Regions from separate parts of the Paenibacillus sp. JT31N11 genome, predicted to be linked through region 1. Evidence: riboswitches for the same ligand, from Rfam matches in the RefSeq annotation. Region 1 holds a riboswitch; each other region holds the start of a gene.
What was found. Region 1 has a riboswitch for cyclic di-GMP ahead of AC0YNV_RS00505 (DUF342 domain-containing protein). Riboswitches for the same ligand answer to the same signal wherever they lie in the genome.
Positions count from the first base shown of each region.

Region 2: it holds a riboswitch for cyclic di-GMP, as region 1 does, so the genes downstream of both, AC0YNV_RS13750 (PilZ domain-containing protein) here and AC0YNV_RS00505 (DUF342 domain-containing protein) in region 1, are expected to answer to the same signal.
Region 3: it holds a riboswitch for cyclic di-GMP, as region 1 does, so the genes downstream of both, AC0YNV_RS01185 (pyridoxal phosphate-dependent decarboxylase family protein) here and AC0YNV_RS00505 (DUF342 domain-containing protein) in region 1, are expected to answer to the same signal.
Region 4: it holds a riboswitch for cyclic di-GMP, as region 1 does, so the genes downstream of both, AC0YNV_RS26160 (transglutaminase-like domain-containing protein) here and AC0YNV_RS00505 (DUF342 domain-containing protein) in region 1, are expected to answer to the same signal.

Region 1 covers NZ_JBWDNQ010000001.1:102,354-108,346, reverse strand. The annotation lists gene AC0YNV_RS00505 (DUF342 domain-containing protein) at 1-1,577, opposite strand, end outside; cyclic di-GMP riboswitch class I at 1,664-1,749, opposite strand; gene AC0YNV_RS00500 (LytR/AlgR family response regulator transcription factor) at 2,183-2,917, shown strand; gene AC0YNV_RS00495 (AraC family transcriptional regulator) at 2,929-3,840, opposite strand; gene AC0YNV_RS00490 (Gfo/Idh/MocA family protein) at 4,021-5,151, shown strand; gene AC0YNV_RS00485 (sensor histidine kinase) at 5,110-5,993, opposite strand, start outside.
Region 2 covers NZ_JBWDNQ010000003.1:260,976-266,968, reverse strand. The annotation lists gene AC0YNV_RS13755 (O-antigen ligase family protein) at 1-1,394, opposite strand, end outside; gene AC0YNV_RS13750 (PilZ domain-containing protein) at 1,593-2,312, opposite strand; cyclic di-GMP riboswitch class I at 2,450-2,542, opposite strand; gene AC0YNV_RS13745 (HD-GYP domain-containing protein) at 2,570-3,652, opposite strand; gene AC0YNV_RS13740 (histidine kinase N-terminal 7TM domain-containing diguanylate cyclase) at 4,141-5,796, opposite strand; gene AC0YNV_RS13735 (class I SAM-dependent methyltransferase) at 5,929-5,993, opposite strand, start outside.
Region 3 covers NZ_JBWDNQ010000001.1:251,963-257,955, reverse strand. The annotation lists gene AC0YNV_RS01195 (hypothetical protein) at 1-424, opposite strand, end outside; gene AC0YNV_RS01190 (methyl-accepting chemotaxis protein) at 857-2,581, opposite strand; gene AC0YNV_RS01185 (pyridoxal phosphate-dependent decarboxylase family protein) at 2,574-4,256, opposite strand; cyclic di-GMP riboswitch class I at 4,369-4,455, opposite strand; gene AC0YNV_RS01180 (SDR family oxidoreductase) at 4,760-5,653, shown strand; gene AC0YNV_RS01175 (aldo/keto reductase) at 5,758-5,993, opposite strand, start outside.
Region 4 covers NZ_JBWDNQ010000008.1:387,747-393,739, forward strand. The annotation lists gene AC0YNV_RS26135 (LysR family transcriptional regulator) at 128-1,012, shown strand; gene AC0YNV_RS26140 (ParA family protein) at 1,049-1,867, shown strand; gene AC0YNV_RS26145 (hypothetical protein) at 1,830-2,243, shown strand; gene AC0YNV_RS26150 (Hsp20/alpha crystallin family protein) at 2,408-2,851, opposite strand; gene AC0YNV_RS26155 (class D sortase) at 3,157-3,801, shown strand; cyclic di-GMP riboswitch class I at 3,867-3,950, shown strand; cyclic di-GMP riboswitch class I at 3,990-4,070, shown strand; gene AC0YNV_RS26160 (transglutaminase-like domain-containing protein) at 4,085-4,897, shown strand; gene AC0YNV_RS26165 (SdrD B-like domain-containing protein) at 5,186-5,993, opposite strand, start outside.

The sequences.
Region 1 (5,993 bases):
CCGTCGCGCTGGATCAAAATATCGCCATTGGATTTGAGCTCGCTGTTATGGCATTGATTGATGGTAATATTGACCAGTGCCTCCTGCATGCGGGCCACCTCCTGATGGGCGTCCGTCAATAGGGACAAGAAGCTCTGGACGCCATTTCTGGTGGCCGACTCAATGAGCTGCGAGGGCTTCAGGAAAACCGCCGCCATTTCCATCAGCTTCTGGTACTCTTCTTTCTTCAGATGACGGATATTGGCGACCACGGATAGCAGATCCTTGATTAGCCCCGGTATATCCTTCATTTTCTTCTCCAATAGCAGCAGCACAATCTGTCCGTATTTAACCGTCTGGTCACGTGACTGGATCGCTTGCTCCAGCACCTGGGAGCCGATCAGCAGCTTCTCGATCTGCTTGCTCAGCAGCTTCGAGGTGTTGTATAAACGGTTGAACATGACACCGAAGTATCCCGAATACAGCTTGCTGCCCATTACATTCCCCCGGATATGGATGCATCCCGTTGCTGTGATGGTCGCATTGAAGACACTGCCAATGACATATACATTCTCCAGAGATTCAATAATCATATTGTCGGTTACATTGCCATATACGATCACATCGCCGGAGAAGACAATATTGCCCGTTTCAATGTCCACATCGCCGGAGACGGTATACGCTGTCGAGATATCAAAGACTTTGATTTTGGTTCCCGTTATCCGCGGGCGTCCTTCTTTTCTGGCGATAATGGCCCCCTGTGGAGTCAGCTCTACGCCCGACTTGGCTACCAGCAGGATATCAGCCGGCGCTTTGGGCGTGATCAGATTGCCGTAAACATCGTATCCCGGGATGCCGTCGATAATCGGGGATTTCCTGGCAATAACGTCGCCGCTGGTGACGGAAGGAATTTGCAGATGATTGCGGAAGTCAACCGTCCCTTCCGTTTCATGGAAACGGCTTTCGATCTCCTCGGAGAAATAAATCTCCAGCTCCGCATCCTTCCCGGGTACGGGAGCTTTGCCCATGGCGATGAGAATCGGGCTATAGGTGGGCTGCAATAATTCCTGATGAATAGCGGCCAGGTCGACGTTTGCTTTGATCGATTTCTTTTCAAGCACGGCGGCGACATCTGTCAAATGCACACTTTCAAGAACCATATTCCTGTCTTCCTCGGCAGATAATATGATTTTGGCAAGAGGCTCTGTATCGGTTAGCTGCCAGGCATACCGTTCTTTGGCGTGAAGGTGGAAATAAGCGTGAAGCTTGTCTTCCGAGACCGTAATCTCATACATCGGTTGATTCTCAATTTCCCAAAGGATGCTGTCGCTGGAAGTCACGTTGATTTCTGAATGTATGTCATGATGATTTACCTTTAGTTTGACCGGGGCAATAGCACTGATGACGGGGAGCTTGCCATTATTGACGGGATCATGGACAATTATGCGGTGTTCAATTACCTGAATCCAGCCGTCCTGCTTCAAGGGGCTTCTGATATCCCCTTCGTTAGTGGAAGATCTGGAAGCCGCATCCACTTCACCCAGATGCAATTGCTTGATCAGCTGTGACAATTCATCTTCAGAGATTTTTTTCTTCACGTTAACACCTCTCAAACCTCAGACCAGAATGGTTTTTTTAACAAAAAAAAACACCATCCGATTGGATCGTGTTTATACACCACCAATTCGGCAGCCTGGCGACCATAGAGATGCTCTCTTTAGGCCCATAGCTTTGCGTCCCTGGCTTTCGGCAGGTTTGCCTTTATCGTTTGAGTTTCTTAATTAATAGTCACTAGTTCCTATTTAAAGTTTAATAATTAGGAAAATATACCTTGCAAGTCCAAATTGAGTGTACTAAAAGGACTGCCTTTTGTCTAATGCAGTCAAATAAAGAAGTTCGCCTGTTTACAGCCGTTCATACCTGAAATCTACCATGTTCAGGACGGAAAAACGACTTTTCAAGTCATTCGATAACTATTTTCACTCCGCTTCCGATAGGCACGAAGGGTGATTGCATTTTAATATTGTTAGCGTTATGATTTCAAATCATATCATTCCGTGATTCTGCAAAAAACGATGATTAAAATAGATATTTCTAATAGATATTTAAATATAAACGGTTTTCATATGGGGTTTTTCAATATTTTTCCATTCCGCTTTTTTTCGTCGGGCAGCCCAAAACAAGTATTGGAGTGTAAACAAGAATGATAAATATCAGGGTCATTATTGCTGACGAAGACAATCAAACGAGAGAAACAGTCAAGAAGTTTATCACTGCGCTTCCTTATATTGCGCTCATTGGCGAAGCTCCCGACGAACATTCCGTTATGGAAATCATGGTCCGGGAGAGGCCGGATTTAATTTTGACCGATCCTTCGCAGCCGGGCCTGGGAGGACTTAAGGCGCTGAAGGACTATTTGCAGATCATCCCCCGTCTGAAAATGATCTGGATGGCCTCAGGCCAGGAGTATGCAATCGAAGCATTCAATATGGGTGCAGTCGACTATATCATAAAACCGGTCCTTCGCACCAGACTATACAAGGCGCTGGAGCGAACAAAACATAATCTTGAAATGGAACAGAAGGCCAATCATTTGTTCATTAATCCGGACCCCAAGCTGATTATAAAAATCAATAAAAATATTCATATCATTCCTTTTAATAAAATACTTTTCATAGAAAAAATGGGAAAAAAATCTATAATACATACGCTGAATAACGATCCCCTTGAAACCTATGACAAACTGGAACCGGCTCCTCATCTGGTACAGGCTCACCGCTCCTATCTGATCAATCTCAGCAAAGTGTCCCGTATAACCAGGATGGGTGAAACCTACCAATCCTTCTTCGGCAGCTATCCCCGACAGGCGTTGATCGCCAAATCGAAAATGAAAGATATTCAGGAGCAGCTTCTACTGAGAGACCCTAAACAGCCTTAAAAAAGAAGCCGTCAATTTCCGGTTTCAAGCTTCATTCGCGATTTCACCGAACGCGCATATTCCGAAGGACTCATCCGCGTGGCATTCTTGAATGCCTTGGAAAAATAATGGACGCTGCTGAATCCCAGCTGCCGGGAAATCTCTGTGAAATTATAGCTTTCTTCCCGGATGTACCGCTTGGCGCGCTCGATCTTAAGCTTCGAGAAGTACTCCTTTACGGAATAGCCGGTATTCTGCTTGAATAAGCTTTTGAGCTGGGTTTTGCTGATATGCAGCTCGCCGCAGATATCGTTCACATTCATCGGACCGCCGATTCTTCCTTCCATAAACAAAAGCGCCTGTCTGGTCAGTTCATCCTTGCTTTTCTCCCGGGCTGGCGAGGACAAGGGCTTCTCCGATTGCAGAAAACTGCTTTTTCGCAGCAGACGGATCAGGAAAATTTCCAGGTAACAGCGGAGCAGCTGCTCGCTGCCGATCACCGCACCCTCGCGGCGCTCCAGCGGATGGCGGAACGGGAAAATGAAGGCATTCTCACCCTCCTTGATCATCTGCGCCAGCAGATTGCGCTCCTCATCCTCCAGACTGAACACTTTATCCGCAAAACGGTTCATTGAGTCCGACCGGCAGTCGAACGTCATGACGATCGCATTGGGCGCTTTGCCCTTGGCGGCATAAAATTCATGAAACTCATTCGGCTTATGAAAAATAATCATGCCCTGCTTCAGCAGCTGCCTCCTGCCGTCGGCAAACACCTCGATTTCTCCCTTGTCCACGTACAGAAACTCCCAAAAGTTATGTTTTTCACCGTTAAACCCGAAGTCCTTGTCCAGTTCAAAATAATACATCGTGATGAGCTTCTCAATGACAAGGGTCTGCTGCAGCGGTGTCCGCTGCAGATCGTCCAGCTCTGCTTGCGTGCTCACTTGCAATCATCACCTTCCGTTTTATCCGTTAATGCTATCATACCGCGTGCCGCCAGCGGCGGGAAGGGTCGCCCGATAGCAAAACAACAAAAAACGGGGCTTTTTGAACAAAGCCCTTCCGCCTCTAAGCTCTTATACTTGTAGTAAATCCAGTCAAGCAGATCATAGGAGGATGGCAAGATGAATTTGGGTGTAATCGGTTACGGGCTTCGCATACGCTCGATAATTGCGGAGATTGTCAAGCAGGAGCCCTCATGCAGGGTGACGGCTATCGTCGATGTGCGCAAGGATGAGATCCGGGAGGAGCTTCAGGCGCAGGGGATGGACAGCATCCATTATTATGATACAGCCGAGGAAATGCTTGGCGCGGAGAGCCTTGACGGCATACTAATCGGCACGCGCTGCTCGCTGCATACGCCAATGGCGGTGAAGGTGCTGCAAAGCGGAATTCCGCTTTATCTGGAGAAGCCGGTATCCACGACGATGGAGGATTTAAGACGGCTGAAGGCGGGCTTTGAAGCTTCCATATCGAAAGTGGTGGTATCGTTTCCGCTGAAGCTGACGACGATCGTGCAGCTGGCCAAGGAAATTATCGATTCCGGCAAAATCGGTACGGTGGAGCATGTGCAGGCCGTGAATAATGTGCCGTATGGCGGGGTTTATTACCAAAGCTGGTACCGGGACGAGCAGGAAACCGGCGGACTGTTTCTGCAGAAGGCCACGCATGACTTCGATTATATCAACAGCCTGCTTGGGATCAAGCCCACCGAGATTGGCGCGATGACCTCCAAGCAAATTTTCAAGGGTACGCGGCCGGCAGGCCTGAAATGCGTTAACTGCGAGGATAACCGGGTCTGCCCGGACAGCACCGCCTTCAATAAAGATCGCTGGCGCAGCTGGGAGTACTGCTGTTATGCGGAGGATACCGGCAACGAGGATTCCGGAAGCTCCCTGATCCGTTACGAATCCGGTATGCATGTCTCCTATTCGCAGAACTTTTTTGCCCGCCGGGAGGCTGCCGCGCGCGGAGCGCGTTTGCTTGGCTATAAAGGGACGCTGGAGTTTGATTTCTACACCGGCAAAGTGAACGTATTCATGCATCATACGCCGCGTGTGGAAACCTATGACATTTCAGGGGGCGAAGGACATTTTGGCGGCGATTCCACCCTGGCTCAAAATTTCGTGGCTATCATGCAGAACGGCGCGGAATCGCTCTCCCCGCTGGAAGACGGTTTATTGAGCGCGTTGATGTGCCTGAAAGCCAAGGAATCAGCCGAGACCGGCATGTTCCGCTCCATTGATTGGGTGTAGCTCGCGGCGAAGCAACGGCAGGGAAAAATAAAACGTGACTTTTCCTTCCTCTGCCAGAACACCGAAGGAAGCGTTATGGCTGTGCAGAATGGTCCCGGCAATGGATAGCCCAAGACCGGTGCCGCTGAATTTTTTGCTGCGGGAGCTCTCCATGACATAGAAGGGCTTCCATACCCGCTCCCACTCGGCCTCCTTCCCGGTGTTCGTGCTATTCGTGATGCGGAATTGAACGGCGTCCTCCTTCGCCGCAAGCGTCAAGGACACCTGTTTGCCGGTCGAATATTTCATCGCATTCGTCATAAAATTGTGCAGGGCGGATTCAAGCTTCCTCCTGTCCGCCATCACCCATGATTGAGCGGGCAGGCGGTTGTCCACCTCCAGCTCCAGGTCCTGCTGCCGGAACGCAATCCGGTATGCGACCAGCATCTCCCCAAGCAGCTGCCGAAAATCGACGGGCGCGAATTGATACGTCTCGGCCTGCAGCCTGGAGAGCTCCAGCAGACGGTCGATCATCCCGGACATGGCTTCGCTCTGCTGCCGGATCACATCGGCATAGCTGCCATCGTCCAGACCGTCCTGAATGCCGGACGCATACAGCTGAATCAGGGACAACGGCGTTTTCAGCTCATGCGAGATATCCGCGATAAACGTCCGCAGATTGGCATTCTTCGCTTCCAGCGATTGATGCGCGTCCTCCAATTTATCGCTCATCCGGTTGATGCTGCCGGCCAGGGACTCAATTTCATCGCCCGTCCGGATATCCGCCTTAACAAACGACAAATTGGAAATCGCCTCAGCCGTTTCATTCAGCTTCGCAAGCGGTTTGACAATCCGGGTCGTAT
Region 2 (5,993 bases), on a different contig from region 1:
GACATGTCAAAATCGACGGCGGCATGGACCAGCAGTACGCCGACAGGGAGGATCCCTGCCCGCTCATGCCTCCAAACTATCCGCAGCAGCCCATACATCATGAAAGCAAATACGATTAATCCGACAATTCCAAGATCAAGCAGCAGATCCAAATAACCGCTGTGCACTTCGTTGCCAATATACGGGTAGGTTTGGGTTTGGGTAAACAGCATCCGCCAGGTATCCCCGCCTTGACCAAGGAGAGGCGCCTCCAGAAATAGGCTCCATGCATCCTTGTAGAACATCGTACGCGCGCCTGCGGTTTGAAAATGGCCGCTGCTGATCCGGTCTTGAATCACTGCCGGCAGGAGAAGCGCCATAATCAGACAGGCTGCCCCCAACCCGGCCCACGCTGCAATCTCAAGCTGTCTTCCGGACAGGCCGGCAAATACCGTGCGAAGTGCGGTGAAGCCCGCTGCAGATGCCATCAGGATGGCAAGCAGCCCAAGCGTCTCCCCCATGTGGCCAACGCCTTCATGACTGCCTTGCAGACCTGCGGCAAAGACAATACGATAGGCTGCCCCCGCTCCAACAAGCGTCCAGCCGCTGTAAATCAGCCATTTGACCCGCTGCTCCCGGGTCAGGAGCAGCAGTCCGGCAAGCCATCCCGCAGCCGTTGTAAGCCAGGCTGCCCTGGATTCCGTAAGCAGCAGCACGAGCACCAGCGGCGCGGCCATCATGACGGCAAGCAAGAAAGTCCGATAACGGCCTGCACGTATCATGAGAAGCCAGTTCCACAGCAAATAAGCTCCCGAGACGGCTCCGAGGAAATTCGGATACTGAACGAAGCCGGCCAGCCGGGCACCGACTGCGGATAAACTGGAATCCCCTGTACTCAGGATCATCTCCGGAACGTCTATCCAGCCGAGCCATCCGGCAAGTGCGCCGCCAATGAGGAACAAGCCGGAACCCTGAAGCGCCATGAACAGCCAGCTCCGGAATGGGCCGATTCTCAGCCACAGATACCCGGATATGAGGAATGCCCCATAAGCCGACCATCTGAGCAACTGCTCCAGAGTTCCATGTACGGAAGCCGGTTTGTTGATCAGACTCAAACCAAACAAAAGCGCTATAAGCAGCGGCGTATAAGCCTCCATCGGCACCGAGGCCCGCACAGCCTCTTCTGCGGGCCCTTTATTTTTTTTCAACATGAAATATTCACCGATCCCGCTGCTGCTGCCCCTTATCCTTCGTCTCTGCATACGAGCCGTAATAAACAAGGATAAAACGGTTGAAGCCATAAGCATCCATTCCCACCTGTAAAAGGATGCGTCAAAAAACATTCCATTCTGGTATGCGGACGAAATCAGCAGCCCGGTAAACATCAGCCCGGCGGCACCAACAACGACTGGCATTTGAATCCCCTCTTCTATTTCTCTTTATAATTGTCCGATATATCTAAATTTTCTAAATATTGTAACATGTTTGAGAATGATTTGAAAATCAGGTGACATGGAGCTGCTGCCTGAAGAAGCATGAAGAGTTTATTTTCTTAACTTTGAACAAAAAAAAAAGGCGCTCCGCGATTGCCGCGGTGCACCTGTTTTTTATAGTTAATGAGTCCGATTGTCACTGGCCTTTTCCTGTTTCCTGCGATAATAGGCTGCGACCTGCTCCCTCAGGATAAAGGCCCGCAGCGCTCGCTGCTGCAGCCCGTCCAGATCGCAAAAGCGCGCACCATAGAAGGATTGGGCTCCATCGCTGTCATAGCGTATGATCTCCAGCCAGCATGGCAGCTCAAAGCCTAGAGACAACACGGCTTCCAGACGCTCATTCGTCTTGAGCCTCGGCCCCTCGGCAACAATGAATCCCAACCCGGATAAGCTTATATTTCGTATGGCCAGTTCCATATCTTCAATAAATTCGAAGTTTTCCGGCCCTGTTGACAATTCTCTTGTTTCAATAATCACTTTCTTCATGGTGCCCTTATGGTCAATCTGAACACGGGGAGACTCCCGTTTCTCTTCCAGTCCGCTCAAGGCCCGGACAGGAAATATAACTGCGATAGATCCTTCCGCCTTGCCGATGACCGTCGACTGCAGACGTTGTATCCCCACCGGAGAGTAGATTGTCATCTCCACCGGATTACCGAGATCAAATGACTTGTATTCCGTCATTTCAATCTCCATCATCTCGCCCTCAATATGGCTCAAAATCCCCGTTGAGACATATCCTTCTTTCTCGACTACGGTCCGGCTGTGGATTAATACCTTATCTGAGTAAGTTTGCTTTGCTTTCGTGTATAATTCCTTGCTGCGGGCATTCGTGCTCATAAGTACCATCTCCTTAGTGTGCAATCGCCTGGCCGAGTCTTGAGACTTTGATAAGGGATTGCCTGTTCAAGGAAATGAAAAAAGCCGTTCCTCTGCCTCGGAGCCGCTTGACTTGCACCCTGCTGAAGGGTGTTCATTTCGGCAGCCAGGCTGTCAGTCGCTCCTTTTCAAGAACCTTAGACCCTTTAGCTTTGCGTCCTTGCCTTTCGGCAAGTTTGCCATTATCGGATATATATGAAGTTAGGTACAGGCTATTCTTACATTTCTTCCACGATCATGATACTGTGCGAATCCTTAAGGTCAACCTGATAGGGCTGGGCAGGAGGTGTGCCGTCCGCCTCGCGAAGGATCCGTACGATCGGGCGGTTGACCGCAAGCGGATTATTCAGAGCCACAACCGCAATCTGGCCCGAGCTGAGCAGTACCGTTGTCGATACCGGATAAATGGATATATGCTTGCAAAAGGTTTGGATCAAATCAAGATCGAAGAAAGTGTTCCCGGCCGCGAATAAAAACTCGATGGCTTCCGTCGGCGTATGACGCTTGCGGTGCGGCCTCGGTGAGGTCAACGCGTCATAAACATCGGCCAATGCCACAATCTGCGCATATTCATGAATGGCATCACCCTTCAGCCCACGCGGATAACCCGATCCATTGTACCGCTCGTGATGCTGAAAAGCACAATGCGCGGACAACAGGGAAATATCGTGCTGGGCGCGGATAATATTGAAGCCATCCTCCGTATGCTTCTCCATCAGGACCCGCTCTTCAGGGGTCAGCGGGGAGGTCTTGTTCAGAAGATCCTTGGGCAATCTTGTCATCCCGATATCGAACAGAAGCGCTCCCATGCCTAATTCCTCAAGCTGGTTGCGGTTATAGCCCTTAGCCAGTCCCATTATGCCTGACAGTATAGCCACATTCACAGAATGCTGGAACAGATAGCCATCCGCCACTTGAATATTCGTCAAGCTGACCATAACGTCGGCCCGCGTAACCAGATCCTGCATGATCTGGCCAAACACATTTCGGAACGTCCGGCCCATCTCCGGTGCAATGGTTCTGCCCTTGGTCATAGGATGGTCCTTCAGCGTGGTCATGGTTTTGAATACAGCATCGTGGGCTTTTCTGCGCGTATCGTCGCGGATCGCTGTTTCCGGCTCCAGATCCTCGGTAAACGGATCTTCAACGAACAGCATATCGACTCCCAGCATCTTCAAGCGATTGATAAACCGTTCATTCAGCTCGACACCGACACCCAGAAGAATGTTGCCATTTTCCTGCAGGATCGGGCGAGCCAATTTATCTCCAGGCTTCGCCGAAAGTATATGTACTTTTCTCATCTGAGCATTCCCGCCTTTAGTCCGGTTGCATATTTGATCAAGCTTGCATCGCTGCCAGTTCGGCAGCACGCAGTTTGTATAATTGCTTATCGGCGTATATCCTGTTGTCTGCGATTTGCACAAGCATATTCAAGTCGCTCCCGTGGTCGGGAAAGTTGGCGCTTCCGACAGAGACGAAAGTGCCTCAATCCTGTCGATAGGGTAAGCTTGTGCAGTTGTTCATGAGCTGGCGAATGACAGCTTCAATCAGTTTATCATCTGAATCAGGACAAATCATTATAAATTCGTCCATGGCTCATCAGGCGGTCATGCTTTGTCCAGAAAGCATGCCTGCCGCCGGAAGGGTAAAAGCGGCTTATGCCGCTGCGTTTGTCTAGATTGGCACCACCTCGCCCGACATGACGGCAGACCATGCGCACAGCCCTGTGTCAGCACGACCGCCCTGCAGCAAAAATGCCCTTCAGAGCACATGCGGCAGCAAGCCTTGTCTAATACTGCACAATCCGGTTGCGGCCGTTCTCCTTCGCTTCGTAAAGCGCCTTGTCCACCTTGACGAACAGCTCGCGCAGATAAGACTTGCTATCCTTCAGTTCAGTATCCGGCTGAGGCTCAACGGCAAGCATGCCTATGCTGATTGTAATGGAAACAGGAGCGTTCCCGACTCCGGTATCGACAAAGTTATGCTCAACAACCGACCGTACGCGATGCGCCAGCTCTTCCGCCTGCTGCCTGGTGGTGTGGGGCAAGTAGACCGTGAACTCCTCCCCGCCGTAGCGGGCGAAAATATCCGTTTGTCTGAGCGTACTGCGGACCACGTCCGCCGTCAACTTGAGAACATCATCGCCGACCATATGACCGTATGCGTCGTTGATCGTCTTGAACAGATCGATATCAAACAACAGGATCGCATAAGGAATCTGATAGCGCATGTTGACCATGACCTCATGCTCCAGCTGCTGCATCAGGTATCTCCGGTTGTAGCAGCCCGTCAAGCCATCGATAATGGCCATTTGCTCCAGCTTCCGGTTGGCCTGGTACAATTCATCCTGCATAAGAAGCAGCGCACGGTTTCTCTCCTGAAGCGCTTCATTCTGACGGTTGGTTTCTTCAATAAGCCTTCTCAGCTCTGTATGGTCCTGCAGCGTGATCACTCTTCCAATGATTTGCTGTTTAACAACAATAGGCGCTACATGTAAGGCAATATAGGCCATTCTGCCTTCCTCCGGCACTTCGATCTCGGTATGAACGCGCTCTTCAGGATGCAGACGGTACATCTCCAGAAAAGCTTCGGTCTTCTCACGGTCTTCCACTGACTGCAGAAGCTTGTCCATATCGAGCCTTGTACCGACTGAAAGCTGGAAAACGGGACTCACCACGCTGTTGAGATCAATCACAACATTCTGCTCGTCCAGCACAATAATACCGACAGACAGTGTATCGGCAACATCTTTTTGAGCGATATTCACGATATCGAACATACGGTGCTTTTGAATGGAGAATACAAAATAAATGTCCGCAATTACAATTCCGAGCGACGTTAAGCCCGGGATAACGGGAAGCCATTTTGCAAGCACAACATTGAGCAGCAGATCGAGCAGGGTAAAGCAGACAAAAACCCCAATACCGGTCAGGGCATTTGCAATCTGCGCACGGTCCGATGGCGGCGCGTCCGATTGGTAAGCACGGGTCAATAGCTTCATCGAGTACATAAAATAGGAAATCAGCATAACGATCATCAACCAGAATATCAAGCCGTACTGCCGGTCGTCATAACGTCCGTCAACGGCAGCAATGAACCAGTCATTTGGATTCCAGATAATCCCGACCACTACAAATACAGACGGAAGCAGCATCATCAGAAGCACGTAGGGTCTGGGCGCGAATCCGTGATTCGTCAAATATTTGGTGAAGAGCAGCCATCCAAAGCCTAGCATGGACAAGCCGACAAACGAGACATTGATGCATATGAGCTGAAGATGAGGGTTGTCTGTCGTGTGGACTGCGATTTGGCCAAGCGGCCAAATCATCATGGAGAAGTGGAAAAACAAATATACTCTATGCAGTTGAGTGATAACGTTGTTGGCTATTACATAGACAAATAAGATGAAAAGCACGACAAAAAAAACAAAATCAAGCCATGTCATCAGTCCCACTATTATTCACCCAATCATAAGATTATTATGAAAAATGGCCTGGGACCTGCCACGCTCTCCCATTCTACCATAATCTACATTTATACGACAATAAATTAGTACCCCTGTACGATGAGAGTCTGTTTATGTCTCCAGTTCCTTATGAATCCGGGGCAATAGCGCCCTCTCCAGGTAGGGTGACAGCTGGA
Region 3 (5,993 bases), 150 kb from region 1:
ATAAAAAACCGCTAATCAGATACCCGATAAGACCCGTCAATGTCTGCAGCAGATACCCTTTCCAGGCATGAGAATTAATTTCCTGAACGGATAGGTACCCAAAGGATAACTGCATTATCAACCCTGTCTGCAGCAATGCAAAAAAACATAAGCCTGTCAAAGATACAATTAAAGCCCAGAATGCAGGAATTTTAACTACAGCCATCATAAAAAGAACCAGCAGCACCAAAATGGCAACCGGAGCGTAATCCGCGAGCGCTACTTCTTTTCGCAAGTAAAAACTCACAAGGTTAATGACGATCATCATGATAAGCGAAGGCCAAAGATATTGAGTGAATTTAAGTCTGTAAAGGGTGAATGAAATAGAAAACAATGCGATGCTTTCAATAATGGAAAATAACATGAACAACAAAAAAACACTCATTTGATCAACCGTCCCTCAGTTTACTGAACCCCGCTGTGCGATAAACTCAATCGCTCTATCCTTTAGCCATATTGGCCTGCCACCATCTAACAGTGCATCCGGTTTAAGAAAATCACCCCTATACTCCGGATTGAGCGCCCGTTTGCCGGCAAGCGATATATTTTGTTGGGATGTCCCCAGATGCTTGGAGAGCCAAGCGGCTGTAACGTATTCCAGTAGTTCCATTCGCTCTCCTTTCCCGTATCCGCCTTATTACCTCATTATACCCAAGCGGTTGATATGTACAAGCGAACAAAACTATTTTCCAGACGTTTCTTGTTTGTATCGCACCTGGGCCCGGGCGTTATACAAGAACGGGAACCTGCTCCTAAAAAATAGGAAAAGGTTCCCTGCTTGGGGCGATACCCAATATGCAGCACATTCATAAAAAGCTTACTGCACTTTTACTTTGAAACGGCTTGCCGATTTCAGAAGCTCTGCCGCCAGATCCGAGCACCTGCCGATGGATTCGGTCAATTCCTGCATCGTAGCGCTTTGCTGCTCGGCAGCCGCTGCGACCTCTTCGGAGCTTGCTGCCTGCTCCTGTGTAATGCCGGAAATTTGCTGCATGGCCGAGGTGATCTGCCCGAACGACCGCTCCACATTGACAACAGCCTCCTGCAGCTGCTCGGTGCACGTGGAAAACTCGCCCACTCCCTTGAAAATACCTTCGAAATTGGCATGCGTCTCGCTAATCCAGGCATGTCCCTGCGTGACGGCTTCATTGCCTTCAACAATACGGTTGATAACCAGCCGGCTGTTTTCCTGTGTGACCGAAACCAGCTCGGATATAGACAAAGCAGACTGTGAAGACTGCTCGGAGAGCTTCCGTACTTCCCCTGCAACTACAGCAAAGCCTTTGCCCTGCTCACCGACACGGGCTGCTTCAATCGATGCGTTAAGCGCCAGCAAATTCGTTTGGCTGGCAATATTGGAAATAATGGTTACAATATCTCCGATAGCCCGCGAATTATGGCCCAGAAGCTCAGCGGCCTCGAGGGAGTGCCGCATTGCCTCCTGTATGACCTCCATTTGATGCAGCGTCTTCTCTACCAATTCCCGCCCGCCTTCGGATTGCTCTCTGACCAGAACCGCAATTGACTGCATCTCCTCCACATCCTGAGTAACCTCCGAGAGCTCCCCGTCAATTTCAGATACAGCTTCCGAACTGTTCGTGAGCCCTTCGACGATCCCATTGATGCCCTCGCTCATTTTGTTCATGGATACCGCTACCTGCAGCGCGCTCTGGCTTGTCTCTCCCGATGCCTGATGCAAATTGCGTGTCGTTCCCGAGATCTCGTACGATGATGATAGAATCTGGCGGATCAACTCCTGCAGGTTCTGGCTCATCTGTCCGAACGACTGGGACAGCTTGCCCATCTCATCCTCACGCTTCAGTATAATCTGCCCGCTCAAGTCTCCGGCCGCCACCTTCTCCGTGGCCGACATCAGCCTGCGTATCGGCTTGGTGAAGATCCGGCTGATCGCCAGCGATACGATGGAGCCAATCAATAAAACGATGATGGTTATGATGACGGTGGACCAAAATATGGTCGATGACATTTTGGGTATAACGGAAGCATCCAGGTCGATACCGAGCAGGGTGCTCGTGTTTCCATCCGTGTAGGGAACGAAGATGGATTTATGAATACCGAATTCATCCTTGTAGATTTCGCTGACAATTGTCTTGTTGTCGGTCAGAGCCTTGTTCATATCAGCCGTAAAAGGATAGTCGGTCCCGTAATCGTCCGGCACATCGGCTAACACGACGATATGATCCTTTCCGCCGCTTTTGGAGAGCACATACACATTCTCCAGACCATTCTTAACTTTAACCTGTTCCAGATTTTCTTTCAGGGCGGCATAAAGCGGATCGCTTGCATCCTTTACTTCGGCCTCGTAACCGGGAATGCCGGCGGCTACCAGATCCGAGACAACCCCGATATCCGTATTCAGCCTCAGATCGAACTGCTGCAGCAGCTTATCGACCAGATTCGTATTGACGTAATAAGTTGTGCCTGCAAATGCGGCGCATGTAAATAATTGCAGTAGCAGGATGCTGATGATGACTTTGAGCGACAGTCGTTCCCGCACGGGACGCAATAAGGAATTAAACAACTTCGACGGACCTCCCTGATTGATACGGAGAATGGTACTGCTCATAAATTTCGTCTACTCTCTCCTTTAAGTAGCCGACAATTGCCGGGACATGCTCAAGCTGTGTATAAGGCGAGATCACAAACAGCTTGCTGGCGTATAAGGGGACTTCCACACCTTCCCGGGATAAAACCATCAGATGCTTCTTGGTGTCTCCAAAAAACATTTCATCGCGCCGCTCCCCGAGCAGTTCGAATAATCGTTCATTAAGCCGGTTGTTTCGGAGGAGCTCATCAAGCGGGCACTCCCCGGCCAATTCCTCTTGAAATCGGGAAATCCGGTTCTCATAAATCCTCAGCAGTGTCGTAATACCGGGATTGTCGGGATTTGCGATCACCATCTCGGGAACTTCCTTCATGAGCTGCCTGCGGAAAGCCAAATTGACCGATACAAACTGCGCCAGCAGCTGTTGATACCCTTCAATGCCAAAAGCCAGCAGAGCGCTGTAGATACTGATCGAGCTGGCCATTCTGGAGCATTCCAGCGTGTAACCGGTATGATACTGGCCGTATCCGCGGTATCCCACATAAGGCGTTTCATCGGGATTCAAATCAAGCAGCCGCAGAGATTCCGCTTCTTTAACCAGGAGCAGGCTCGTCAGATACGGCGTTTGTCCCAGCTTTTGAAAATCAAAGCACATGGTATCGGCAAGATGGATATGCTTCATTTTACCTGCTATCGCATGGAGAGCTCCCAGCGTTTCCATATCCAATGCAAGCGGATTAAGGGCAAAATCATAATCATTGAAAAAAGCGAAAAATCCTCCCAGCGCCGAGTCCGCATGAATATGCGGCCTATTTAATCCATTAGCCGCGGCAGCTTGTACGGCAATATTCATAATTTCGGAAATATCGTCAATTCCCATAGCATCGGTCGTCCCCGTAGTGGCGACGATATAGATCGGAACTCCGCCTGAACGAATAACCTGCTCCAGTTTCCATTTTAAATCCGCTGTGTCCATGGAGCTGTCGCTTCTTGTCCGGATTTTGACCAGACGGTCGCTTCCAAGTCCTGTTGCTTCCATGGATTTGTACAGACTGTAATGAGCCGAATCAGAACAGAAGGCATACAGGTTATTCGGCACTCCCGTGCGCGAAGCATCCGGAGCGAATTTGGCTATTGCCAGCCGCAGACCGGTGAAGATTGCCCCTTGTCCGCCCCAGGTTGTGTAGCCGCCGCTTCTCGTATGGTCATAACCGACCAGCTTGGACATCATGCTGACGACCCGCACTTCAGCCTCAGCGCCAGCCGGGCCATATACATCCCACAAATTATTGCCATTGACAAGCATCGCGGCGAGCATTCCCATAATGCCCGGAATCGATGCCATGGGCAGAATATTGGTCATAAAATATTTGGTATGGTAGGGATGCGCATGCATCAGTTCGATCAGGCCCCGGGTTACATCTTCCATCGCTTTCCCCTGCGGGGGGATGACACTGCTCTCATTCAGCTGTCCATAAAAATCGCCTGACCGGTCCTTGCTGCCCTTCAGGTTTACCCTCTCTGGGTCCTTCAAAAGATCGAAGCCCGTCATCAGCTGCTCCATAAGCTTCATCAATTGCATCCGGTCCTGCTCATTCCCATCATCGCTCGGAAACCATTGACGTACATCTTGAACTGGTGACATCTTCATGTAATAGCCTCTTTTCTGTAACCAAATTATTTTGTGGTGCGAAAAACCCATAAATGATCCGCACAGCAAAAAACAGCATAATGGGCATGGCAAGCCTAAACAGCTGTTAAATGGATGCAACTGGCTGGCATTTCCACTGTTGGATGATGCCCCTGTAGTTTTGCGTCACTACTTTTCAATAGCTTTGCCTAGTATTCAATTTGTCTTCGCCGTGGAAATAATAGACCGGGAAGCTTAGTCGTATATTACTATTTTGTTCCATTATCTTCAAGGATTTTTGGGACTTTTAACAATAAAATTATAAAATAAGTTACAAATTTATTACATTTATCGCGGTTTCGACATTAAAACCAGTTCTTAAGACTTACTTTTCAGTTTTTCTTCTCTTATCCAAGGGAGCTATATTTTTTTCATTTCTGCATGCCCGGGGTAATAGTTCAATGGAACGCGTAAGAACATCGTATTCGTGGCATGATAGCTTATCGAAAGGAGTTGTTTCTCAAATGACGAAGCAGCCTATGACATCTCCAGGCGAAACGCCAGCAAGGCCAACCACATTACCGCCGCAGCATCAAAGCCGGCAACCAGGACTGGAATCCAAAATGACGCCAAGTCCGCAATTTGAATCTTCCGGATTGAAGGCAGCGGGCAAGCTGCAAGGCAAGGTAGCCATTATATCCGGAGCAGACAGCGGGATCGGCCGTGCCGTTGCGGTTGCCTATGCCAAGGAAGGCGCCGATATAGCCGTTCTATATTTGAATGAACAAAGCGATGCGGAGGTAACCAAGCAGTTCGTGGAAGCGGCCGGCCGCCGCTGCATCCTGGTGGAGGGAGATATCGGCGATCCGAACTTCTGCCGCGAGGCCGTGGAGGAAACCGTTAAAAGCTTGGGAAAACTCGATATCGTCGTGAATAACGCGGCGGAGCAGCATCCCCAGGATAAGATTGAACTCATTATTCCCCAACAGCTTGAACGGACCTTCAAAACCAATATTTTCGGAATGTTTTATTTAACACAGGCGGCTATGCCTCATTTGGCAAGCGGTGCAGCAATCGTTAACACGACATCCGTAACCGCCTACCGGGGAAGCCCGACATTGCTCGATTATTCGGCGACCAAAGGAGCCATCGTTTCCTTTACCCGCTCCTTGTCGCTCAATCTTGCCGATCAGGGCATTCGCGTCAACGCCATAGCGCCCGGCCCTATCTGGACACCTCTTATTCCTTCAACCTTTGATGAGCAGAAGGTGGCCAAATTCGGCGCCGATGTCCCGCTCAAGCGAGCCGGACAGCCGGAGGAACTGGCTCCCGCTTATGTGTACCTCGCAAGCGAGGATTCTTCTTACATGAGCGGTCAAGTCCTTCACATCAATGGCGGGGAAATTGTGAACGGGTAGCATTCCCGAAGGAAATGATTTGCAGCATGAAACAACATAAAGAGGCCCGGACAAGCGAAGGAATTCGCTCGTCCGGGCCTGCCCATGCCTAACTATTCTCCTATTCAATAAGGTCCTCTGATATAGTTGTGAACCTCTTGCTCGTAGAATTGATGGATTTTGTCGAGCTCGCTTCGCGTATAACCCGGAACGTTGGCCGCCCGCAAATTATCTTCCACCTGCGAGACGTTTCGGAATCCCGGTATGATACAGGTAATATGGGGATTATCCAGAAGGTAGCGCAGCGCGGCGCTGGCCATATTCGTTCTGCCCTCGGCAATCCATGACAGCTCCTTGCTCA
Region 4 (5,993 bases), on a different contig from region 1:
TAGACTTAGAATAGTTGAGTTTTGTTTACTTGAAATTAACGCCGTATATTGATTTTGTTAACGTTATCTTATTTTATTGATAGATACATAGATACCATCTATAATAGGGCCAAAAGGAGGCATCACGATGAACATACAACAGCTAAAGGTCTTTGTAGCCGCCGTAAACTATAAGAATCTGACCGAGGTGGCCAACCAATTGGGACTGAAGCAGCCCACCGTCAGCTTTCACATCAAGAAGCTGGAGCAGGACACCGGGGTAGAGCTGTTCATCAAATACCACCGGCAATTTCGCCTTACGAATGCCGGCGAAGCGCTGCTGCCCTATGCCGAGCGGATCGTGACTCTGTTCGAACGCGCCGGTCAAACGCTGGCCGAATACCGGTCACACCGTAAAGGCCATATCCGCATCGGCTCCAGCTACACGCCGGCCACTTACCTGCTTCCTCCGCTACTGTCGAGCTTCAGCCAGAACTATCCCGATGTCTCGCTGCAGCTGACCGTCAAGAAAGCCGATCTCATTGTGGATCTGGTCAAGAACTTCGAGCTGGATCTCGGTATTGTTTCTCATACTCCGATGGAGGACGATCAGATCGAGCTGCGGCCGTTGATGGCCGATATGCTCAAGCTGATTCTTCACCCTCAGCATGCCTTGGCGGCCAAGGAAGAGATAACGATTCATGATTTGCACGGGCTTCCCTTTCTGGTTCATGAACCGGGCTCCACCTCGCGCAGGCTTGCAGATGAATGGGCAGCCGAGAATGGGATGAAGCTTGCCGTCAGCATGGAGCTTGGCGCGATTGAGCCTATCAAGGAAGGCGTGCGCTGCGGGATTGGAATCGGCATTCTGCCGCAAAGAAGTGTGTTGAAAGAGGTCGAACGGGGAGAACTGGTGATGAAGGGTCTGCCGAATTATATCAATCACCGGTTTATTTGTCTTGCTATCCGCAAGGAAATGGAGCTTCCCGCTGTCGTCAGCAGACTTGTCGATCACTTTTCTGATATAATGTAATAAATACCAATTTGATAGGCAGGTGCTGCTTTTAGCATGGCTAAAATATTCGCGGTATGTATGAACAAAGGCGGTGTGGGCAAAACAAGTCTTGTGACTCATTTGGCCGCAGCGGCTTCCTCCCTGTTCCCGGACAAAAAGACGCTGATTATAGATACCGATGCCCAGGGCAATGCAGCCGTTGTTTTTGGCAGCGATCCCGATAAGTCCGAACTTACCATGTATGATGTATTCACTGGCGCCAAATCAATCAAGGATATCCTTATATCCATTAAACCCAATCTTGATTTGGCTCCGGCATCCGACAAGTTCAACATGCTGGAATTTCATATTTTATCCCAACTGGAATCGTACCCCTCTCCTTTTCTGCTGCTAAAGAAAGAGGTTGATCAGATCAAGTCGGATTATGATTACATATTCATTGATTGCCCGCCTTCACTTGGCTTGATAGCCGGCAATGCGTTGAAAGCCGCTACCGACGTGCTGATTCCATTTGTTCCGGAAGCCTTCTCCGTCAAGGGTCTCCAGCGCGTAATCCAGACTATCGAAGCATTCGGCTCCAAGGAGGAACCTTCGCCGCGGATTACCGGCATCATTGCGATGATGGTCGATGGCCGGTCCAAATTGCATCAGGAATTGGTGGGCCATGCCCGTGATTTCTGCAGCAAGAAGGATATCCGGCTGTTTGAAACCGTGATTCCGCGGTCGATCAGCTTTGCCAACGCCGCAGCCTATGAGGGCTCGCCGCTTGTATGGACTGACCGCTCCAATCCCGCTGCGGAAGCCTATTATACTTTGGCCAAGGAGGTGTTCGAATATGCCACCAAGAAAAAAAGAACTGCTCGTAAACTTTGAAGAGCCTGCGGACAAGCCGTCCTCCGCTGCACCGGAATCCATGGTAGACAAAGCCGAAAAAACGCTGCGCACCAGAAAGAAGCCGGCTGCAGCCAAGCAAGCCCGGAAATCGCCATCCGATCCTCCCGGTCAGGAAGCTCCGCCAACTCCAGCTGTTAAAGTGGAGGAACTGGTGCCGCTGGTCAAGCTGGATAAGAAGCTGCGCAAGGAAACCCACTCCAAAGCCGAATTTTATATCCGTAAGGATCTGCTGGAACGGGTCAAAACGATATCGCAAGATAAAGGCAAAGGCTTCAAAACCAACCTTATCAATTATGCGCTGGAGCAGGCATTGGATGGGCTTGACAGATCGGGCCATTCCCCTTCGGCGGATTAGCAGTGCATCATCCATCATAGATGTGTTTATGACAAAACAGGCAGCCAGCGGGTATTCCGCCGGCTGCCTGTTTTGTTGTTGTTTGCCCTTTTACACTTGGCCGTGTTCCCCGATTACAGCGATTATTTCATCAGACCTTGAGCCAAAGAGACAAAGAGACAATCTTATTGAATTTCAATGTGTTTTTTAACGGATTGCGCTTTTTCCTTCTTGGGTATTTCAAGTTTCAGAATACCGTTCTCGAAGCTCGCCGATATTTGGTCATCCTTAATATTTTCTACATAGAACCGGCGGACAAATTCGCCATAATAACGTTCACGCCGGATAATCTGATGATCTTCCCCATCCACATTCTGTTCCTTGTTGCGCGAAGCCTTAATCGTCAAATAATGATTGCTGTAGCTGATACCGATATCAGCTTTACTGAACCCGGGAAGCTCGGACTCAATCAGAAAAGCATCCTCCCGTTCGTGAATATCCGTGCGGAATGGATGGGTGTTGCTTCTCATCGGCGCAAAGAAATCTTCATTGAAGATATCATGGAATGATTTCATCAAGCTGCGGCTGACATTTTCATTTCTTTTCCGAAACGGAACTAAATCCAACATGTACATCTCCTCCAATTTCTTATAATGTGATGTTTACACTTTTTATTATAAGGATGCCGCCTGCTCTCCTCAAACCCGATAAAACAACAATAAAAATCATATTCCGTGAATTTAAGGAAATCCGGCGGTCCCCTCGTTATTTTTCTCAGTCTTTCTTTGACTTTCTCTGACTTTGACCTTTTTTGACTTTATGCTGCTGCTCGCGTTCTGTCCAGTATAGCCATGAGGACGTTACACACCACATGTTGTTCAGATTTTGTACAGTTCCCATCTGTTATAATGACCTTACAGGAGGGCCTGCCAACATGAAGAAACTGCTTTCTTTTTTGCTGATCATCACGGGAATTGTACTGATTGCGCTGCCTTTTGCAAAAGAATGGCATTATGATCAGAAGCAGCGGCGTCTGCTTGATCGCATGGATCATAATACCTTCGCCTCCGCGGCTGAGAAATCCGATCGCCTGCTTGCAGAGAGTTACCAGCGATTATCCGACCTGTTCTCTAATGAAGCAGACGCTGCCGTACCTGAGACTGTCAGTGACGATCAGAGCAAGGGAGATCCTCAAGGAATCGCTGTTATTGAAATCGGCAGCATCGATGTGAAGCTTCCTGTGCTGGAAGGTGCCACAACGCAAAACATGAAGTACGCCGCTGTCCATCTGACAGAAACAGCCGCACTTGGAGATATTGGCAGTGCTGCCCTGGCTGCACACCGGGCTCATACGAAAGGCCGATTGTTCAATAGGCTGGGGGAAGTTAAGATGGGCGACAAAATTACGATACGGGTCAAAGACAAGGTTATGGAATATACCGTATTCAAAATATCGGTCGTTAAGCCAACTGACCTGTCCGTATTGAATGGCAATGACAGCGACAGGGTGCTCACGCTTATCACATGCGATCCGCTTATTAATCCGACCCATCGTCTGATTGTTCAGGCAAAACTGTAATCTATTATCACTTAAAAATAGTTGTACATTCTATCAAATATTGGTATAGTTATTGTCAAGATAAGTCACGATAACGGCAAACCTGTCGAAAGGCAGCGACGCAAAGCTAGAGGGCCTTCCCATTATTTGGATGGCAGCCAGCTGCCGAAAGTTTGTCTTTTTTTGTTTTCTAAAAACAATAAACACTCAACGATAAACGGCAAACTTGTCGAAAGACAGGGACGCAAAGCTAAAGGGCCTTCCCGCTTGGATGGCAGCCAGCTACCGAAAGGAGTCTTATTTCATGAAATCTTATTTTCTTGTTCTCGTGACCGTATTCATTTTGTCCCTTCCCCTCTCCACAACTGTAGCAGCATCCGGTACGGACTCCCCGACTTGGCTCGATACGAAGCAATTGGATAATGGAATTATCGGAGCTGCATTTAAACCTGCCGCAAAAACGCCTATTGTGCTGTTAATAACCAAAAACGGAGTCACTTATACATACAAATTGCCTGCCACAGGCACGATGGAATACTTCCCCCTGCAGCTTGGTGACGGTGCTTATACTATCTCTCTTATGCAAAATGTTACCGGCACTAAATACAAAAAAATCGGTACGGAATCAGTTAACCTGAACTTGAGCGATGACAGCAGCGTATTTCTCGGTTCCGTGCAAAATGTCGATTGGAAAAGCTCTCCGACTGCTGTTGCCAAAGCCAAGGAATTGACGAAAAACAAAACGAAAGTTGAAGACAAAGTCAAAGCGATTCACGATTATATCGTTAAAACCATCAAATATGATACCAAATTGAGCACATCTGTAACAACGGACTATATTCCCGATGCGAACAGAACGTTGAAATCGGGCAAAGGCATCTGCTATGATTACTCCTCCCTGTTTGCGGTCATGGCTCGGAGCGCCGGCATCCCGACCAAGCTGGTTATGGGAACAACCGATTATGTGAAAGGCTACCATGCCTGGAACCAGGTACTGATTAATGGGAAATGGAGCAATATTGATACAACGGTTGATTCCGGTTTGGGCAAAACCAGCACAAGCAGCAGTTCAATGTTCAAAGAAGCCGGCAAATACGCAGCAGCTAAATTCTATTAAGCTTAATCTGATCGCTTGATAGCATCTGTCATTAAGCAAAAGCAGCTTAAGACAGCAAATAGCGCAAAAAAGAGACTATTACAGGATCCCCCCTCCTGTAAAGTCTCTTTTTTGCATTTTGACGGGTAGTTCGGTATTATTCTGCCTGGATATGCAATCCTTTATTTCATGACATATGCCTCTCCCATCGTGCATCTCACCATTATCATCTTAGAAAAAAGGAGCTGCGCCTCGTCATATGATAATGACGGAGGAACAGCTCCTGATGGATTTTTACTAAAAATGATCTTATTTCTGGATATGCTTCCGGCGCAATCTCAGCAAAACAATTCCGAAAATGACCAGGCACAGTCCTGCAAGTTGAAGCGGCAAAGAGCTGCTTTCCCCTGTTTTGGGGAGCGTCTTGCCAGTTGTGCTGCTGTCTGGATCGTCATTACCGGGTTCTATACCGCCCAAAGGAATCTCATCCACATTTACATCGAACAGGACTTCTTCTTCGTTACCGTCCTTGTCGGTTACGATGATAGAGAAATGATCCTCGCCGGTATAGCCTGGTTCAGGTGTATACATCCATTTACCATCCGGATCGACCGTCAATGTACCGTGTTCCGGTTGGGTACCGATTGCAACATTGCCGCCCTCCGGTACTTTAACCGTCCCTTGAATCGGTTTGTCCTGTACGGTTGTTTCCTGCTGCGGCACTTTTGTATCGCTGCCAGGTTCTACGCCTGGATCAGTCGGCTCACCTGTATTCGATGGTGTACCAGGGTTACCCGGATTGACCGGCGAACCTGGCTCGCCCGGTGCTCCCGGATCAACCGGCGGCGTTCCCGGATTCGCCGGATCCTCCGGATCGTCAGGTGTTGTCGGATCCTCCGGATCGACTGGAGGGAAGTACGGATAATAAGGATACATTAAACCCAAATCGATCGTAAGATCTTCCCATCCCTGCGGAGCATCTTCTCCAATTGCGATGACTGCAGTAGTACCGTCAGTCAGCTTATTGGAGTCTTTATCAGCCGCAATTCCCGTTGCTTCCGGAGTTGTCAGTTCATAGCCCTCAGGAGCTTCGAATTGAACAAAATATTGGCCTCCG